DNA from 2 places in the Salmonella sp. HY31 genome. Region 1 is predicted to be linked to the other one. Evidence: predicted binding sites of a transcription regulator. Region 1 holds the regulator's gene; the other holds the start of a gene.
The links. Region 1 encodes sigma-54, which starts transcription at its own class of promoters, with help from an activator protein. Its sites were predicted from a motif close to GTTGGCACANNTTTCGCTNT; they were not measured.
Positions count from the first base shown of each region.

Region 2: the regulator sigma-54 is predicted to act here: its motif matches at 1,502-1,521, upstream of hypA (hydrogenase maturation nickel metallochaperone HypA).

Region 1 covers NZ_CP170479.1:4,441,372-4,449,084, forward strand. Annotated here, with positions in the region: gene kdsC (3-deoxy-manno-octulosonate-8-phosphatase KdsC) at 1-147, shown strand, start outside; gene lptC (LPS export ABC transporter periplasmic protein LptC) at 144-719, shown strand; gene lptA (lipopolysaccharide ABC transporter substrate-binding protein LptA) at 688-1,242, shown strand; gene lptB (LPS export ABC transporter ATP-binding protein) at 1,249-1,974, shown strand; gene rpoN (RNA polymerase factor sigma-54) at 2,022-3,455, shown strand; gene hpf (ribosome hibernation promoting factor) at 3,478-3,765, shown strand; gene ptsN (PTS IIA-like nitrogen regulatory protein PtsN) at 3,883-4,374, shown strand; gene rapZ (RNase adapter RapZ) at 4,420-5,274, shown strand; gene npr (PTS phosphocarrier protein NPr) at 5,271-5,543, shown strand; gene yrbL (PhoP regulatory network protein YrbL) at 5,786-6,418, shown strand; gene mtgA (monofunctional biosynthetic peptidoglycan transglycosylase) at 6,493-7,221, opposite strand; gene elbB (isoprenoid biosynthesis glyoxalase ElbB) at 7,218-7,713, opposite strand, start outside.
Region 2 covers NZ_CP170479.1:3,848,695-3,856,407, forward strand. Annotated here, with positions in the region: gene hycC (formate hydrogenlyase subunit 3) at 1-126, opposite strand, end outside; gene hycB (formate hydrogenlyase subunit HycB) at 126-734, opposite strand; gene hycA (formate hydrogenlyase regulator HycA) at 880-1,341, opposite strand; gene hypA (hydrogenase maturation nickel metallochaperone HypA) at 1,550-1,906, shown strand; gene hypB (hydrogenase nickel incorporation protein HypB) at 2,028-2,900, shown strand; gene hypC (hydrogenase 3 maturation protein HypC) at 2,891-3,163, shown strand; gene hypD (hydrogenase formation protein HypD) at 3,163-4,284, shown strand; gene hypE (hydrogenase expression/formation protein HypE) at 4,281-5,291, shown strand; gene flhA (formate hydrogenlyase transcriptional activator FlhA) at 5,438-7,516, shown strand; gene ACE15A_RS18385 (nitrous oxide-stimulated promoter family protein) at 7,578-7,713, opposite strand, start outside.

The sequences.
Region 1 (7,713 bases):
GCCGTTGCGGATGCGCATCCGCTGCTGATCCCCCGCGCTGACTATGTGACGCACATTGCCGGCGGGCGCGGCGCGGTACGTGAGGTGTGCGATTTGCTGCTGCTGGCGCAGGGCAAGCTGAATGAGGCCAAAGGGCAATCGATATGAGTAAAACCAGACGTTGGGTTATCATTCTACTGTCGTTGGCCATTCTGGTACTGATTGGTATCAATCTGGCAGATAAAGACGATCCTGCCGCCGTGGTGGTCAATAGCAACGATCCCACGTATAAAAGCGAGCATACGGATACCGTCGTGTACAGTCCGGAAGGCGCGTTGAGCTATCGTCTGATCGCACAGCACGTTGAATATTTTTCCGATCAGGCGGTCTCATGGTTTACGCAACCGGTATTAACCACCTTTGATAAGGATAAAGTGCCGACATGGTCGATCAAAGCCGATAAAGCCAAATTGACTAACGATCGGATGCTCTATCTGTATGGCCATGTTGAAGTCAACGCCCTGGTGCCTGACGCTCAATTACGCAGAATTACCACCGATAACGCGCAAATTAATCTGGTGACGCAGGACGTTACTTCGAACGATCTGGTGACGTTATACGGCACAACATTTAACTCCAGCGGACTGAAAATGCGCGGTAACTTACGCAGCAAGAACGCCGAGCTGATTGAAAAGGTTAGAACCTCTTATGAAATTCAAAACAAACAAACTCAGCCTTAATCTTATGCTTGCCGGCTCGCTGCTGGCCGCCAGCATTCCGGCATTCGCCGTCACGGGCGATACCGAGCAGCCTATTCATATTGACTCGGATCAACAGTCGCTGGATATGCAAGGCAACGTCGTGACCTTTACGGGCAACGTGGTGATGACCCAGGGCACGATTAAGATCAACGCCGATAAAGTCGTTGTTACCCGCCCTGGCGGCGAGCAAGGGAAAGAGGTGATCGACGGTTACGGCAATCCGGCCACCTTCTACCAGATGCAGGACAACGGTAAACCGGTGAAAGGCCACGCTTCACATATGCATTACGAACTGGCAAAAGATTTTGTGGTGCTGACCGGCAACGCTTATCTGGAACAGCTTGACAGCAACATTACTGGCGACAAAATCACCTATTTGGTGAAAGAGCAGAAAATGCAGGCCTTCAGCGAGAAAGGCAAACGCGTCACCACCGTTCTGGTGCCGTCGCAGTTGCAAGACAAAAACAAAGGCCAGACTCCGGCGCAAAAGAAGAGTAACTAATTCGTTATGGCAACATTAACTGCAAAGAATCTGGCGAAGGCCTATAAAGGCCGTCGCGTAGTGGAAGATGTCAGTCTGACCGTTAACTCCGGGGAGATTGTCGGTCTGCTCGGTCCAAACGGCGCAGGTAAAACCACCACCTTTTATATGGTCGTCGGTATCGTGCCGCGTGACGCGGGCAATATCATCATTGATGATGAAGATATCAGTCTGCTGCCGCTGCACGCGCGCGCGCGCCGCGGTATCGGCTATTTGCCGCAGGAAGCCTCTATTTTCCGCCGTCTCAGCGTATTTGATAACCTGATGGCGGTACTGCAAATTCGTGACGATTTGACCGCAGAACAGCGAGAAGACCGCGCCAACGAGCTGATGGAAGAGTTTCATATTGAGCATCTGCGCGACAGCATGGGACAGGCGCTGTCCGGTGGTGAACGCCGTCGTGTAGAAATTGCCCGCGCGTTGGCCGCTAATCCCAAATTTATCCTGCTGGATGAACCCTTTGCCGGCGTTGACCCGATTTCCGTTATCGACATCAAACGCATTATCGAACATCTGCGCGATAGCGGGCTCGGGGTGCTGATCACCGACCATAATGTCCGTGAGACGCTGGCAGTCTGTGAACGCGCCTATATCGTAAGCCAGGGCCACCTTATCGCCCACGGTACGCCGACAGAAATCCTGCAAGACGAACACGTTAAGCGTGTATATCTTGGGGAAGACTTCAGACTCTGATAGGGTAGAGGGCTATGCTGCTCTAGCGGGAGAAAACGACTCTGAATATGAAGCAAGGTTTGCAACTCAGGCTTAGCCAACAACTGGCGATGACGCCTCAGCTACAACAGGCCATCCGTCTGTTGCAGTTGTCTACGCTGGAACTTCAGCAGGAACTCCAGCAAGCGCTGGAAAATAACCCGCTGCTTGAGCAAACCGATCTTCATGACGAAATCGACACTCAGCAACCTCAGGATGACGATCCTCTCGATACCGCAGATGCGCTCGAACAGAAAGAGATGCCGGAAGAGCTGCCGCTTGACGCCAGTTGGGATGAAATTTACACCGCCGGGACGCCATCCGGCCCCAGCGGCGATTATATCGATGATGAACTGCCCGTCTATCAGGGCGAAACGACGCAGTCGTTGCAGGATTATCTGATGTGGCAGGTTGAGCTAACGCCCTTCTCGGACACCGATCGCGCCATTGCGACATCCATTGTCGATGCGGTAGATGATACCGGTTATCTCACCGTATCCCTGGATGAAATTCGCGAAAGCATGGGCGATGAAGAGGTAGATCTTGATGAAGTCGAAGCCGTCCTGAAGCGTATTCAGCGTTTTGATCCGGTGGGCGTTGCGGCGAAAGATCTTCGCGACTGTCTGCTGATCCAGCTTTCACAATTCGACAAATCCACGCCGTGGCTGGAAGAGGCGCGGCTCATTATCTGCGATCACCTTGATCTGCTGGCCAACCACGATTTCCGCACGTTGATGCGCGTTACCCGACTGAAAGAAGAGGTACTGAAAGAGGCGGTAAACCTGATTCAGTCGCTCGATCCCAGACCCGGTCAGTCGATCCAGACCGGCGAGCCGGAGTACGTTATCCCGGATGTGCTGGTACGCAAGCATAACGGCCGCTGGACGGTGGAGCTTAATAGCGACAGTATTCCCCGTTTACAGATTAACCAGCACTATGCCGCCATGTGCAACAGCGCGCGCAACGATACCGACAGCCAGTTCATCCGCAGTAATTTACAGGATGCGAAGTGGCTGATAAAAAGCCTTGAAAGCCGCAACGACACGCTGCTGCGTGTCAGTCGCTGCATCGTCGAGCAACAGCAAGCCTTTTTTGAACAGGGCGAAGAATATATGAAACCGATGGTACTGGCGGATATCGCCCAGGCCGTCGAGATGCACGAATCCACCATATCCCGCGTGACCACGCAGAAGTATCTGCACAGCCCGCGCGGTATTTTTGAACTCAAATATTTCTTTTCCAGCCACGTCAATACCGAAGGCGGAGGCGAAGCCTCTTCCACCGCGATTCGCGCGCTGGTGAAGAAGTTAATTGCGGCGGAAAACCCCGCGAAACCGCTGAGCGACAGCAAGTTAACCTCTCTGCTGTCAGAACAGGGTATCATGGTGGCGCGCCGCACTGTTGCGAAGTACCGAGAGTCTTTATCCATTCCGCCGTCAAACCAACGCAAACAGCTGGTTTGACCCAACCGATAAGGAAGACACTATGCAGCTCAATATCACCGGACATAACGTCGAAATTACTGAAGCCCTGCGTGAATTTGTGACGACGAAATTCGCCAAACTTGAACAGTATTTTGAGCGGATTAATCAGGTATACGTGGTGTTGAAAGTGGAGAAGGTCACGCACATCTCGGATGCGACGCTACACGTTAACGGCGGCGAAATTCACGCCAGCGCGGAAGGCCAGGATATGTATGCCGCCATTGACGGCTTGATTGATAAACTGGCAAGGCAGTTAACCAGGCATAAAGATAAACTGAAACAACACTAATTGTCCGGGCAGTTAGCCAGTGCAGGACGGCCTGTTGTGTGACACAACGGGCCATTTGTACAGTTAGCGCTCCGAACCTGGCCATCAACCTGACAGGACAGGTTCTTAGGTGAAATTATGATAAATAACGATACGACTCTACAACTGAGCAGTGTACTTAACCAGGAGTGTACGCGTAGCGGCGTTCATTGTCAGAGTAAGAAACGCGCGCTGGAAATCATCAGCGAACTGGCGGCAAAACAGCTCAGTTTACCTCCTCAGGTCGTGTTTGAAGCCATTCTGACACGCGAAAAAATGGGCAGTACCGGTATTGGTAATGGTATCGCCATCCCGCACGGGAAACTGGAAGAAGATACCTTACGCGCCGTCGGCGTGTTCGTTCAGCTCGAAACGCCTATCGCGTTCGATGCCATCGATAACCAGCCGGTCGATCTCCTCTTCGCCCTGCTGGTGCCCGCCGATCAGACTAAAACGCATCTGCATACGCTGTCGCTGGTCGCGAAACGTCTGGCGGATAAAACGATCTGCCGCCGCCTGCGCGCGGCGCTGAATGATGAAGAGCTGTATCAAATCATTACTGACACCGAAGGTGAGCAGAATGAGGCATAACAACTCAATGGCATTTCTTTCTGTCGTTGTGAGGAGAAACGGTACATGGTACTGATGATCGTCAGCGGGCGTTCCGGATCAGGTAAATCTGTCGCTCTACGCGCGCTGGAAGATATGGGTTTTTACTGCGTGGATAACCTTCCCGTCGTGCTGTTGCCCGATCTGGCGCGAACACTGGCCGATCGCCAGATTTCCGCCGCCGTCAGCATTGATGTGCGCAATATGCCTGAATCACCTGAGATTTTTGAACAGGCGATGAATAATCTGCCTGACGCTTTCTCGCCGCAATTGCTGTTTCTTGACGCCGACCGCAATACCTTGATTCGCCGCTACAGCGACACGCGACGTCTGCATCCGCTTTCCAGCAAAAACCTTTCTTTAGAGAGTGCGATCGATAAAGAGAGCGACCTGCTGGAGCCATTACGTTCTCGTGCGGATCTAATCGTCGACACTTCGGAAATGTCCGTTCATGAGCTGGCGGAGATGCTGCGTACCCGGCTGTTGGGCAAACGCGAGCGCGAACTGACGATGGTATTTGAGTCCTTCGGCTTTAAACATGGTATCCCGATCGATGCGGACTATGTGTTCGATGTTCGCTTCCTGCCCAACCCGCACTGGGACCCAAAACTGCGCCCCATGACCGGGCTTGATAAGCCGGTAGCCGCATTTCTTGACCGGCACACAGAAGTTCACAATTTTATCTATCAAACTCGCAGCTATCTTGAGCTATGGTTACCGATGCTGGAGACCAACAACCGCAGCTACCTTACCGTCGCTATTGGTTGTACCGGCGGGAAACACCGTTCGGTGTATATTGCAGAACAGCTGGCAGACTACTTCCGCTCGCGCGGTAAAAACGTCCAGTCTCGCCATCGCACGCTGGAAAAACGCAAAACATGACCGTAAAGCAAACTGTTGAAATTACCAATAAGCTGGGCATGCATGCCCGGCCTGCCATGAAGCTTTTCGAACTGATGCAGGGTTTTGACGCCGAGGTGCTATTACGCAATGACGAAGGCACCGAAGCGGAAGCGAACAGCGTCATCGCGCTGTTAATGCTCGATTCAGCCAAAGGACGCCAGATAGAAATTGAAGCCACCGGCCCGCAAGAAGTTGAAGCGTTGGCGGCGGTTATCGCTCTGTTCAATTCCGGCTTTGACGAAGACTAAGCCTCCCCCTCTATTCCATATTTCCCCCACGCCGTCCCGGTATTTGATGACAGCCAACCCAAAGCCGGGCATGTTACGCCTGCCAATTGTCCCGCAGTCCCACCCTTTCGTAAGATTTGTACATTTCGTGCGTTTTACCTATGCATAAAAACATTAAGAAAACCTTAAAAATTTCGTTTAGGTTTTATTTAAATTCTTTGTCCATACTAAATTTATGTGAATAAAATTTTCCAGGACTCGCCATGATCCCCTTATCCGAACAGACTCCGCTGGGCGCCGGTCGACATCGTAAATGCTATATGCACCCGGATAATGCCCGGCGCTGCATAAAGGTTATTTACAACCGTGAGCACGGCGGCGATAAAGAGATTCGGCGTGAACTGAGCTACTATGCGCGTCTGTCCCGCTACCTGACAGACTGGAGCGCTATCCCCCGTTATTACGGCACGGTGGAAACCGATTGCGGTACTGGCTATGTCTACGACATGATTACCGATTTCAACGGCGCGCCATCTATCACCCTGACCGAGTTCGCTGCGCAATGCCGTTATGAAGAGGATGTCGCCGTCCTGCGCCAGCTACTGAAGAAACTGAAACGTTACCTGTTTGATAATCATATTGTGACAATGTCGCTGAAGCCGCAAAACGTCCTGTGCCAGCGAATCAGCGAGTCAGAAGTAGTGCCGGTGGTTTGTGACAATCTGGGTGAAAGTACCTTTATCCCGCTAGCGACCTGGTCAACATGGTGCTGTGAACGCAAACTGGAGAGAGTGTGGCAGCGGTTTATCGCCCAGCCTGCGCTGGTCGTTGCCCTGGAGAGGAACGCGCAGCCAAAAGACAAGAAAGGGCTGGCGCTCACTTCGCGCGAAGCTTAATGGCCTGTGCTTATCAGGCCTGGACGACACGGATCGTAGGCCGGATAAGACGTTCACGTCGCCATCCGGCAAAATCAATTAAGCTGGTTGCGCGTCATAAAAGCTTCCCCGCCCAGTTGGCGCATCTGGCGCAATATCCACGCCTGTCGACTACGCACATAGCCGGAAGGCGCATTCGCCTTATAGCGTAACGGATTTGGCAATACGGCCGCCAGCAACGCGGCTTCGGGCATACTTAAGCGGCTGGCGGGCTTATTGAAATATCGCCAGGCCGCAGCCTCCACGCCGAAAATACCATCGCCAAACTCCGCGATATTCAGATAAACCGTGAGGATGCGCTTTTTGCTCCAGACGGTTTCAATGCCCAGAGTCAGCCCGGCCTCCAGACCTTTGCGCACCCAACTTCGTCCATCCCATAAAAAGAGATTTTTCGCCGTTTGCTGCGAAAGCGTGGAGGCGCCACGAATACGGCTCTCATTCCGCTCATTATGCGCCAGCGCTTTTTCAATCGCCGGAACATCAAAGCCCCAATGCTCAGGGAACTTCTGGTCTTCCGCCGCAATTACCGCCAGCCCCATCCACGGCGAGATATCTGCCATGCTGACCCAGTCAGAACGCGCCACATACCCGAACTCTCCGCTCAGCCAGGCGCTAATCTGCCGTTCCGCCATCACCGCCGAAAAAGGCACCGGAACCACGCTAAACAGAGCAATACCGCCGCCCCAAAAGACGGCGAGCGCAACAAGAGTACGTAAAAGTAGACGGCGCAAAAACGTTAACGGCGCGATGCGTCGTTTGCTCATTCCGCCAGAACCAGCACGCGCGACACTAATTTATCAATGCCGCTTGCCGCCTGGGCGATATCCTGTGCCAACATATAGGCAGGGGTGGTCACGACCTTGTTATCCTCGTCCACAACGATATCATCAACCGGGCAAGGTACGTGTTCGGCGCCCATCTCTTCAAGTACTTCAGCGGTATCAATATCCGTCCCTATCGTCAGACGTAACGGGAAGTCAAAGATTTTCGGCAACATTGCGGGCGCGATACAGATGAATCCCAGCGGCTTGCCGGTCTGGTGCATGGCCTTCGCCAGCGCGGCTAAATCGCTATCCACACGGCATTCGCTCCCCCGGCTGGCGAAATTACTCAGGTTCTTCGCCGCGCCGAAACCACCAGGCACAATGAGCGCATCCAGTTCCTCTGGCTGAGCCTGGGACAGGGGACGAATCTCGCCCCGCGTAATACGCGCCGCCTCAATCAGGACATTACGCGTTTCCGCCATCGCTTCGCCG
Region 2 (7,713 bases), 590 kb from region 1:
CGCGCCGCCGATACCGGCAATCCAGCCGCTCAGCGCTTTATGAAACGAAAACAGAAACGCCAGAACGGCGGCGGCGGCGGCGGCAAACCACGCTACGCCACTAGTAATCAGTGAAAGTGAACTCATTATGCATCCCCACTCTGAGCCTGCTGAAACAAGGTGAGATCGCCAAAATCGGTATTAAACGTCAGCTCACGTTTACGTTTGCTGGCGCGGGCGATATCCGTGTTATCCACCAGGTGTAGCGCTTTGGTTGGACACATACGTACGCAGGCCGGGCCTTGCTCGTCAAAACTGCACAGGTCGCATTTCACCGCGATAGCGCGTACGCCCGGCACCCAGTCGAGCAATGTACTGACACGCGCAGGCGCAGGCGGCGCGGGCGGCGCTTTCGGCGTATTGGCGTTCGCCGGAATATGCAGCGGACGGCTGCCGGAAAACTCAATAGCGCCAAACGGACAGGCAATACCACACAGTTTGCAGCTCACGCACAGGTTTTCATTAAGCTGGACAGCGCCGTCAACGCGATTAATCGCGTTAACCGGGCATACCGTGGCGCATGGCGCATCTTCACAGTGGTGACAGAGCTGCGGCGCAGATTCTTTTTCATTCAGCATCACTTTCAGGCGCGGCATTGATTGCAGGCCATGCTGGCGATGCGTCTCTGAACAGGCGGCCTCACAGGTGTGACAGCCGATACAGAGAGTGGAGTCAGCAATTACAAAACGATTCACCAGGCATTCCTCAGGTGATTGTCATTTTTGACGAAAACATGCCGTTGAAATGTCATTTTCGACACTTATCGACACGCCCATCCCCAAAACATTCATGACGTGGCACAGCGCCACATCGCGAATCAAAGCGGGCAACGCCTCAGGCTTATACAGCCGGGCTGTGTCCCTTTACCAGTTGGCGCAAATTGACCGGCGAGTTGGTTTCCACCGCGGCATAGAGGCTGTCGTAAACGCTGGCGATTTTTTCCAGATAGTGCTCCAGCACCTGCTCGCGATCGCGGTTGTTAACCCGTTCATCAACCTTGCCGTCGATATCGAGTTGTGCCTGTGCAATCAATTGCTTATCTTCGCCATCTTTGGTTTCAACGTAGTATTCAATGGTGTGGCTGTTAAAACCATCCGCCAACGCGACGTAAATACGAAAGTGCTCAAACAGGACAAAGCAAAGATCCCTTTCCGGCGCGCAGCTCATTGCGTGATGCAGGCGCGCTTTCGAGAGGGTGATCCCCTGAACCAGCGAGTTGCAGTAAATATGCCACTGGTCCTGTAGGCGACGATGCCGTTGCGCGATGTAATCGGCTTTTTCGCTTATTTCCCAAATAGTCATGTCAGGTTACCCGTTTAACAGAGATGCCTGCGTTAAGCATTTTTCATGCCAATTATTAACCTATTGTTTTAATAGCATATTGACGTAATTATTGCCGTTTCGACGCGGTGACGACATGTCATTTCGTCATTGTCGACATGACCTACCAGGGGATGCAAACATTGGCATAAATATTGCTTTACAGGGGGCAACCACTACGGGAGGCGATATGCACGAAATCACCCTCTGCCAACGGGCACTGGAATTGATTGAACAACAGGCTTCAGCATACGGTGCAAAACATGTGACAGCCGTCTGGATCAAAATTGGCGCATTTTCTTGCGTAGAAACCAGCGCTCTTTCCTTTTGTTTTGATCTGGTATGCCGCGGCACGATAGCAGAAGGTTGTAAACTGCACCTCGAAGAACAGGAAGCCGAATGCTGGTGTGAGCATTGTCAACAATATGTCACGTTGTTGACACATCGTGTACGGCGTTGTCCACAATGTCATAGCGATACGCTGCGAATTGTGGCCGATGATGGCTTACAAATTCGGCGCATAGAGATTGATGGAACAGAAGATTAATGCCAGATGGCGGCTTCGCCTTACCCGGCCTACAACGACGATGACAACCTGTGGGCCGGATAAGACGCTCGCGTCGCCATTCGGCAGAAAGCCTGTAACAAGAAAAGATCAGGAGTAAGCGATGTGTACGACTTGCGGTTGCGCTGAAGGCAACCTTTATATAGAAGGCGATGAGCATAATCCACACTCTGCGTTTCGTAGCGCGCCCTTTGCCCCAGCGGCTCGCCCGGCGCTAAATATTACAGGCATTAAAACGCCTGAATTTACCCCAAGTCAGACCGCAGAAGGCGATCTGCATTACGGTCATGGCGAAGCTGGAACCCATGCGCCAGGTATGAGCCAGCGGCGGATGCTGGAGGTCGAAATCGACGTGCTGGACAAAAATAATCGTCTGGCAGAGCGCAACCGCGCCCGTTTCGCCGCCCGCCAGCATCTGGTGCTCAACCTGGTGTCCAGCCCCGGGTCCGGTAAAACCACCTTGCTGACCGAAACGCTGATGAAATTGAAAGACCGTGTACCGTGCGCGGTGATTGAAGGCGACCAGCAGACAGTGAACGACGCCGCCCGCATCCGCGCCACCGGCACGCCCGCCATTCAGGTAAACACGGGCAAAGGCTGCCATCTTGATGCGCAGATGATCGCCGACGCCGCGCCGCGCCTGCCGCTGGATGACCGCGGTATTCTGTTTATCGAAAACGTCGGTAATCTCGTCTGCCCGGCCAGCTTCGATCTGGGCGAAAAGCATAAAGTCGCAGTGCTTTCCGTGACCGAAGGCGAAGATAAGCCGCTGAAGTATCCCCATATGTTTGCCGCCGCGTCGCTAATGCTGCTCAATAAAGTCGATCTGCTGCCCTACCTCAATTTTGACGTTGAGAAGTGCATCGCCAGCGCGCGTGAAGTGAACCCGGAGATTGAAATTATCCTGATTTCCGCCACCAGCGGCGAAGGCATGGATCAGTGGCTGGCCTGGCTGGAGGCGCAGCGATGTGCATAGGCGTTCCGGGTCAAATCCGCGCCATTGACGGCAATCAGGCAAAAGTTGACGTCTGCGGCATTCAGCGCGACGTCGATCTCACATTAGTCGGCAGTTGTGATGAAAACGGTCAGCCGCGTCTGGGTCAGTGGGTGCTGGTTCATGTCGGATTCGCCATGAGCGTCATTAACGAAGCGGAAGCGCACGATACGCTCGACGCGCTACAAAATATGTTTGATGTTGAGCCGGACGTCGGCGCACTGCTGTATGGTGAGGAGAGATAATGCGTTTTGTTGACGAGTACCGTGCGCCGGAACAGGTAATGCAGCTCATTGAACACCTGCGTGAACGCGCCACCCTTCTTCCTTACACTGCCGAACGTCCGTTGCGCATTATGGAAGTCTGCGGGGGTCATACCCACGCGATTTTTAAATTTGGTCTCGATCAGTTACTGCCCGAAAACGTGGAGTTTATTCACGGCCCCGGTTGTCCGGTCTGCGTGCTGCCGATGGGACGTATCGACAGTTGCGTGGAAATCGCCAGCCATCCAGAGGTGATTTTCTGCACCTTTGGCGATGCCATGCGCGTGCCGGGGAAACAGGGTTCTCTGTTGCAGGCTAAAGCGCGCGGCGCGGATGTCCGTATTGTTTATTCACCGATGGACGCGCTGAAGCTGGCGCAGGATAACCCGACCCGCAAAGTGGTATTCTTCGGACTGGGCTTTGAAACCACCATGCCGACCACCGCCATCACGCTGCAGCAGGCAAAACAGCGCGACGTGCGAAACTTCTACTTTTTCTGCCAGCACATTACGTTGATCCCGACGCTGCGTAGCCTACTGGAACAGCCGGACAACGGCATTGACGCATTCCTTGCGCCAGGCCACGTCAGCATGGTCATCGGCACCGAGGCGTACCAGTTTATCGCCGCCGGTTTTAATCGCCCGCTGGTGGTGGCAGGATTCGAACCGCTTGATCTACTGCAAGGCGTGGTCATGCTGGTTGAGCAGAAAATAGCGGCCCTAAGCCAGGTTGAAAACCAATACCGCCGCGTGGTGCCGGATGCCGGAAATATGCTGGCGCAGCAAGCCATCGCCGATGTGTTCTGCGTTAATGGCGACAGCGAGTGGCGCGGTCTGGGCGTGATTGAATCTTCCGGCGTCCACCTGACGCCAGAGTATCAGCGCTTTGACGCCGAAGCGCATTTCCGCCCAGAGCCGCAGCAAGTCTACGACGATCCGCGTGCCCGCTGCGGCGAAGTGCTGACCGGCAGATGCAAGCCGCATCAGTGCCCGCTATTTGGTAAAACATGTAATCCAGAGACCGCGTTCGGCGCGCTAATGGTCTCTTCCGAAGGCGCATGCGCCGCCTGGTATCAGTATCGTCAGCAGGAGTGTGAAGTTTGAACAATATACAACTCGCCCACGGCAGCGGCGGCCAGGCTATGCAACAGTTGATTAATAGCCTGTTTATGGAGGCCTTTGCCAACCCGTGGCTGGCGGAACAAGAAGATCAGGCACGTCTGGAGCTGGCGCAACTGACGGCGGAGGGCGACCGTCTGGCGTTTTCTACCGATAGCTATGTGATCGATCCGCTCTTTTTCCCCGGCGGCAATATCGGCAAACTGGCGATTTGCGGTACGGCGAACGACGTTGCGGTGAGCGGCGCGATCCCCCGCTATCTCTCCTGCGGCTTTATCCTTGAAGAAGGGCTGCCGATGGAGATGTTAAAAAGCGTGGTCAATAGCATGGCGGCGACCGCGCGGGAAGCGGGTATCGCCATTGTAACCGGTGACACCAAAGTTGTGCAGCGCGGCGCGGCGGATAAATTGTTTATCAACACCGCCGGCATGGGGGCGATTCCCGCCGATATTCACTGGGGCGCGCAAACGCTGAGCGTTGGCGATGTGCTGTTAGTCAGCGGTACGCTTGGCGATCACGGGGCCACTATCCTCAACTTGCGTGAGCAACTGGGGCTGGATGGCGAGCTGGCGAGCGACTGCGCAGTATTAACGCCACTTATTCAGACGCTGCGGCATATTGACGGAGTGAAGGCATTGCGTGACGCCACGCGCGGCGGCGTGAATGCGGTCGCCCATGAGTTTGCGGCGTCCTGCGGTTACGGTATTGAATTGTCCGAATCCGCACTTCCGCTCAAACCTGCCGTGCGCGGCGTTTGCGAGCTGTTGGGGCTGGATGCTCTGAACTTTGCCAACGAAGGAAAACTGGTGATTGCCGTTGAACGGCAGGCCGCAGATCGGGCGTTGGCGGCGTTACGCGCGCATCCGCTGGGACGTGATGCGGCGCTGATTGGCGAAGTCGTCGAACGCAAAGGCGTTCGCTTAGCCGGACTCTATGGCGTGAAGCGAACCCTTGATTTGCCACACGCCGAACCGCTGCCTCGTATATGCTGATACACAGCCCGGTAGCGCTACGCTTACCCGGCCTGACTCGTAGCTACCGGATAAGCGTCAGCGCCATCCGGCAAAAATGTAAAACGAATACCTATAATTCATAGACCTTTTCGCACCGCGCCGCGGTATTTTCCTGGAAAAGCAACATGTCGTATACACCCATGAGCGATCTTGGACAGCAAGGCTTGTTCGATATCACTCGTACCTTATTGCAGCAGCCCGATCTGGCGTCGCTCAGTGAAGCGCTTTCGCAACTGGTAAAGCGTTCAGCGCTCGCCGACAGCGCCGGCATTGTGCTATGGCAGGCGCAGTCGCAACGCGCACAATATTATGCGACGCGAGAAAATGGCCGTCCTGTTGAATATGAAGATGAAACCGTACTGGCGCACGGCCCGGTACGTCGCATCCTTTCTCGCCCCGATGCGTTGCACTGTAATTTCCATGAGTTTACCGAAACCTGGCCGCAGCTTGCCGCGGGCGGTCTCTACTCGGAATTTGGTCATTACTGCCTGCTTCCTTTAGCCGCGGAAGGCCGTATTTTCGGCGGCTGCGAGTTTATCCGTCAGGAAGATCGCCCCTGGAGTGAAAAGGAGTATGACCGTCTGCATACGTTTACCCAAATTGTCGGCGTGGTCGCCGAGCAAATTCAGGACCGGGTAAACAATAATGTCGATTATGATCTGTTGTGTCGCGAACGCGATAACTTCCGTATTCTGGTTGCGATCACCAACGCCGTCCTGTCGCGCCTGGATATTGATGAGCTGGTAAGCGAAGTCGCTAAAGAGATCCACCACTATTTCAATATCGATGCGATCAGCATCGTGTTGCGCAGCCATCGCAAAAATAAGCTGAATATCTACTCCACCCACTATCTTGATGAGCATCATCCGGCGCACGAACAGAGCGAAGTCGACGAAGCCGGCACGCTCACGGAGCGCGTCTTTAAAAGCAAAGAGATGCTGCTTATCAACCTCAACGAACGCGATCCGCTTGCCCCCTACGAACGAATGCTGTTCGATACCTGGGGCAATCAGATCCAGACGCTTTGCCTGCTGCCGTTGATGTCCGGCAAGACGATGCTTGGCGTACTCAAACTGGCGCAGTGCGAAGAAAAAGTGTTTACCACGGCTAACCTCAAGCTGCTGCGTCAGATTGCCGAACGGGTGGCAATTGCAGTGGATAATGCGCTGGCCTATCAGGAAATCCACCGTCTGAAGGAACGCCTGGTCGACGAAAATCTGGCGCTCACGGAACAGCTTAATAACGTTGACAGCGAGTTTGGCGAGATCATCGGGCGCAGCGAAGCAATGTACAACGTGCTAAAGCAGGTTGAGATGGTGGCGCAGAGCGACAGTACCGTGCTGATTCTGGGCGAAACGGGAACCGGTAAGGAGTTGATTGCCCGCGCCATTCACAACCTGAGCGGACGTAGCGGGCGCAGGATGGTAAAGATGAACTGCGCCGCGATGCCGGCGGGGCTGCTGGAAAGCGATCTGTTTGGTCACGAGCGCGGCGCGTTTACCGGCGCCAGCGCGCAGCGGATTGGTCGTTTCGAGCTGGCAGATAAAAGCTCGCTGTTTCTGGATGAAGTGGGCGACATGCCGCTGGAGCTACAGCCTAAGCTGTTGCGCGTCCTTCAGGAACAAGAGTTTGAACGTCTCGGCAGCAATAAACTGATCCAGACCGACGTGCGACTGATCGCCGCAACTAACCGCGATCTAAAAAAAATGGTCGCCGATCGCGAATTCCGTAACGATCTCTACTATCGGCTGAATGTTTTTCCGATCCAACTTCCTCCGTTACGCGAACGTCCGGAAGATATTCCGCTACTGGTCAAAGCGTTCACCTTCAAAATCGCCCGCCGAATGGGTCGTAATATCGACAGTATTCCTGCTGAAACGCTGCGCACGCTCAGCAGCATGGAATGGCCAGGGAACGTTCGCGAACTGGAGAATGTCGTCGAGCGCGCCGTGCTGCTGACGCGCGGCAATGTGCTACAACTGTCGCTGCCGGATATTATCGCCGTAACGCCCGATACCTCGGCTGTTGCGACGGAAAGCGCCAAAGAAGGCGAAGATGAATATCAGCTTATTATACGCGTGTTGAAAGAGACCAATGGCGTAGTGGCTGGACCAAAAGGCGCGGCACAACGTCTGGGGCTTAAACGAACCACCCTGCTGTCGCGTATGAAGCGATTAGGTATTGATAAAGACGCATTAGCGTAACGGGTTGCCGGATCTTATCCGGCCTGGAGATGATGCGCGCCGTAGACCTGGCGCTTCCCCTTCACTTCTTACGCTGATATTTTTCCGGCAATTCCGGAACGGGGCGCTTATCGTCGATAAGATGCCGCACGGTCAGGACAGGATGCAGCCAAAGCATTCGCGGGCCTGCCCAACGCATAATCTGCTTCATCTCCTCG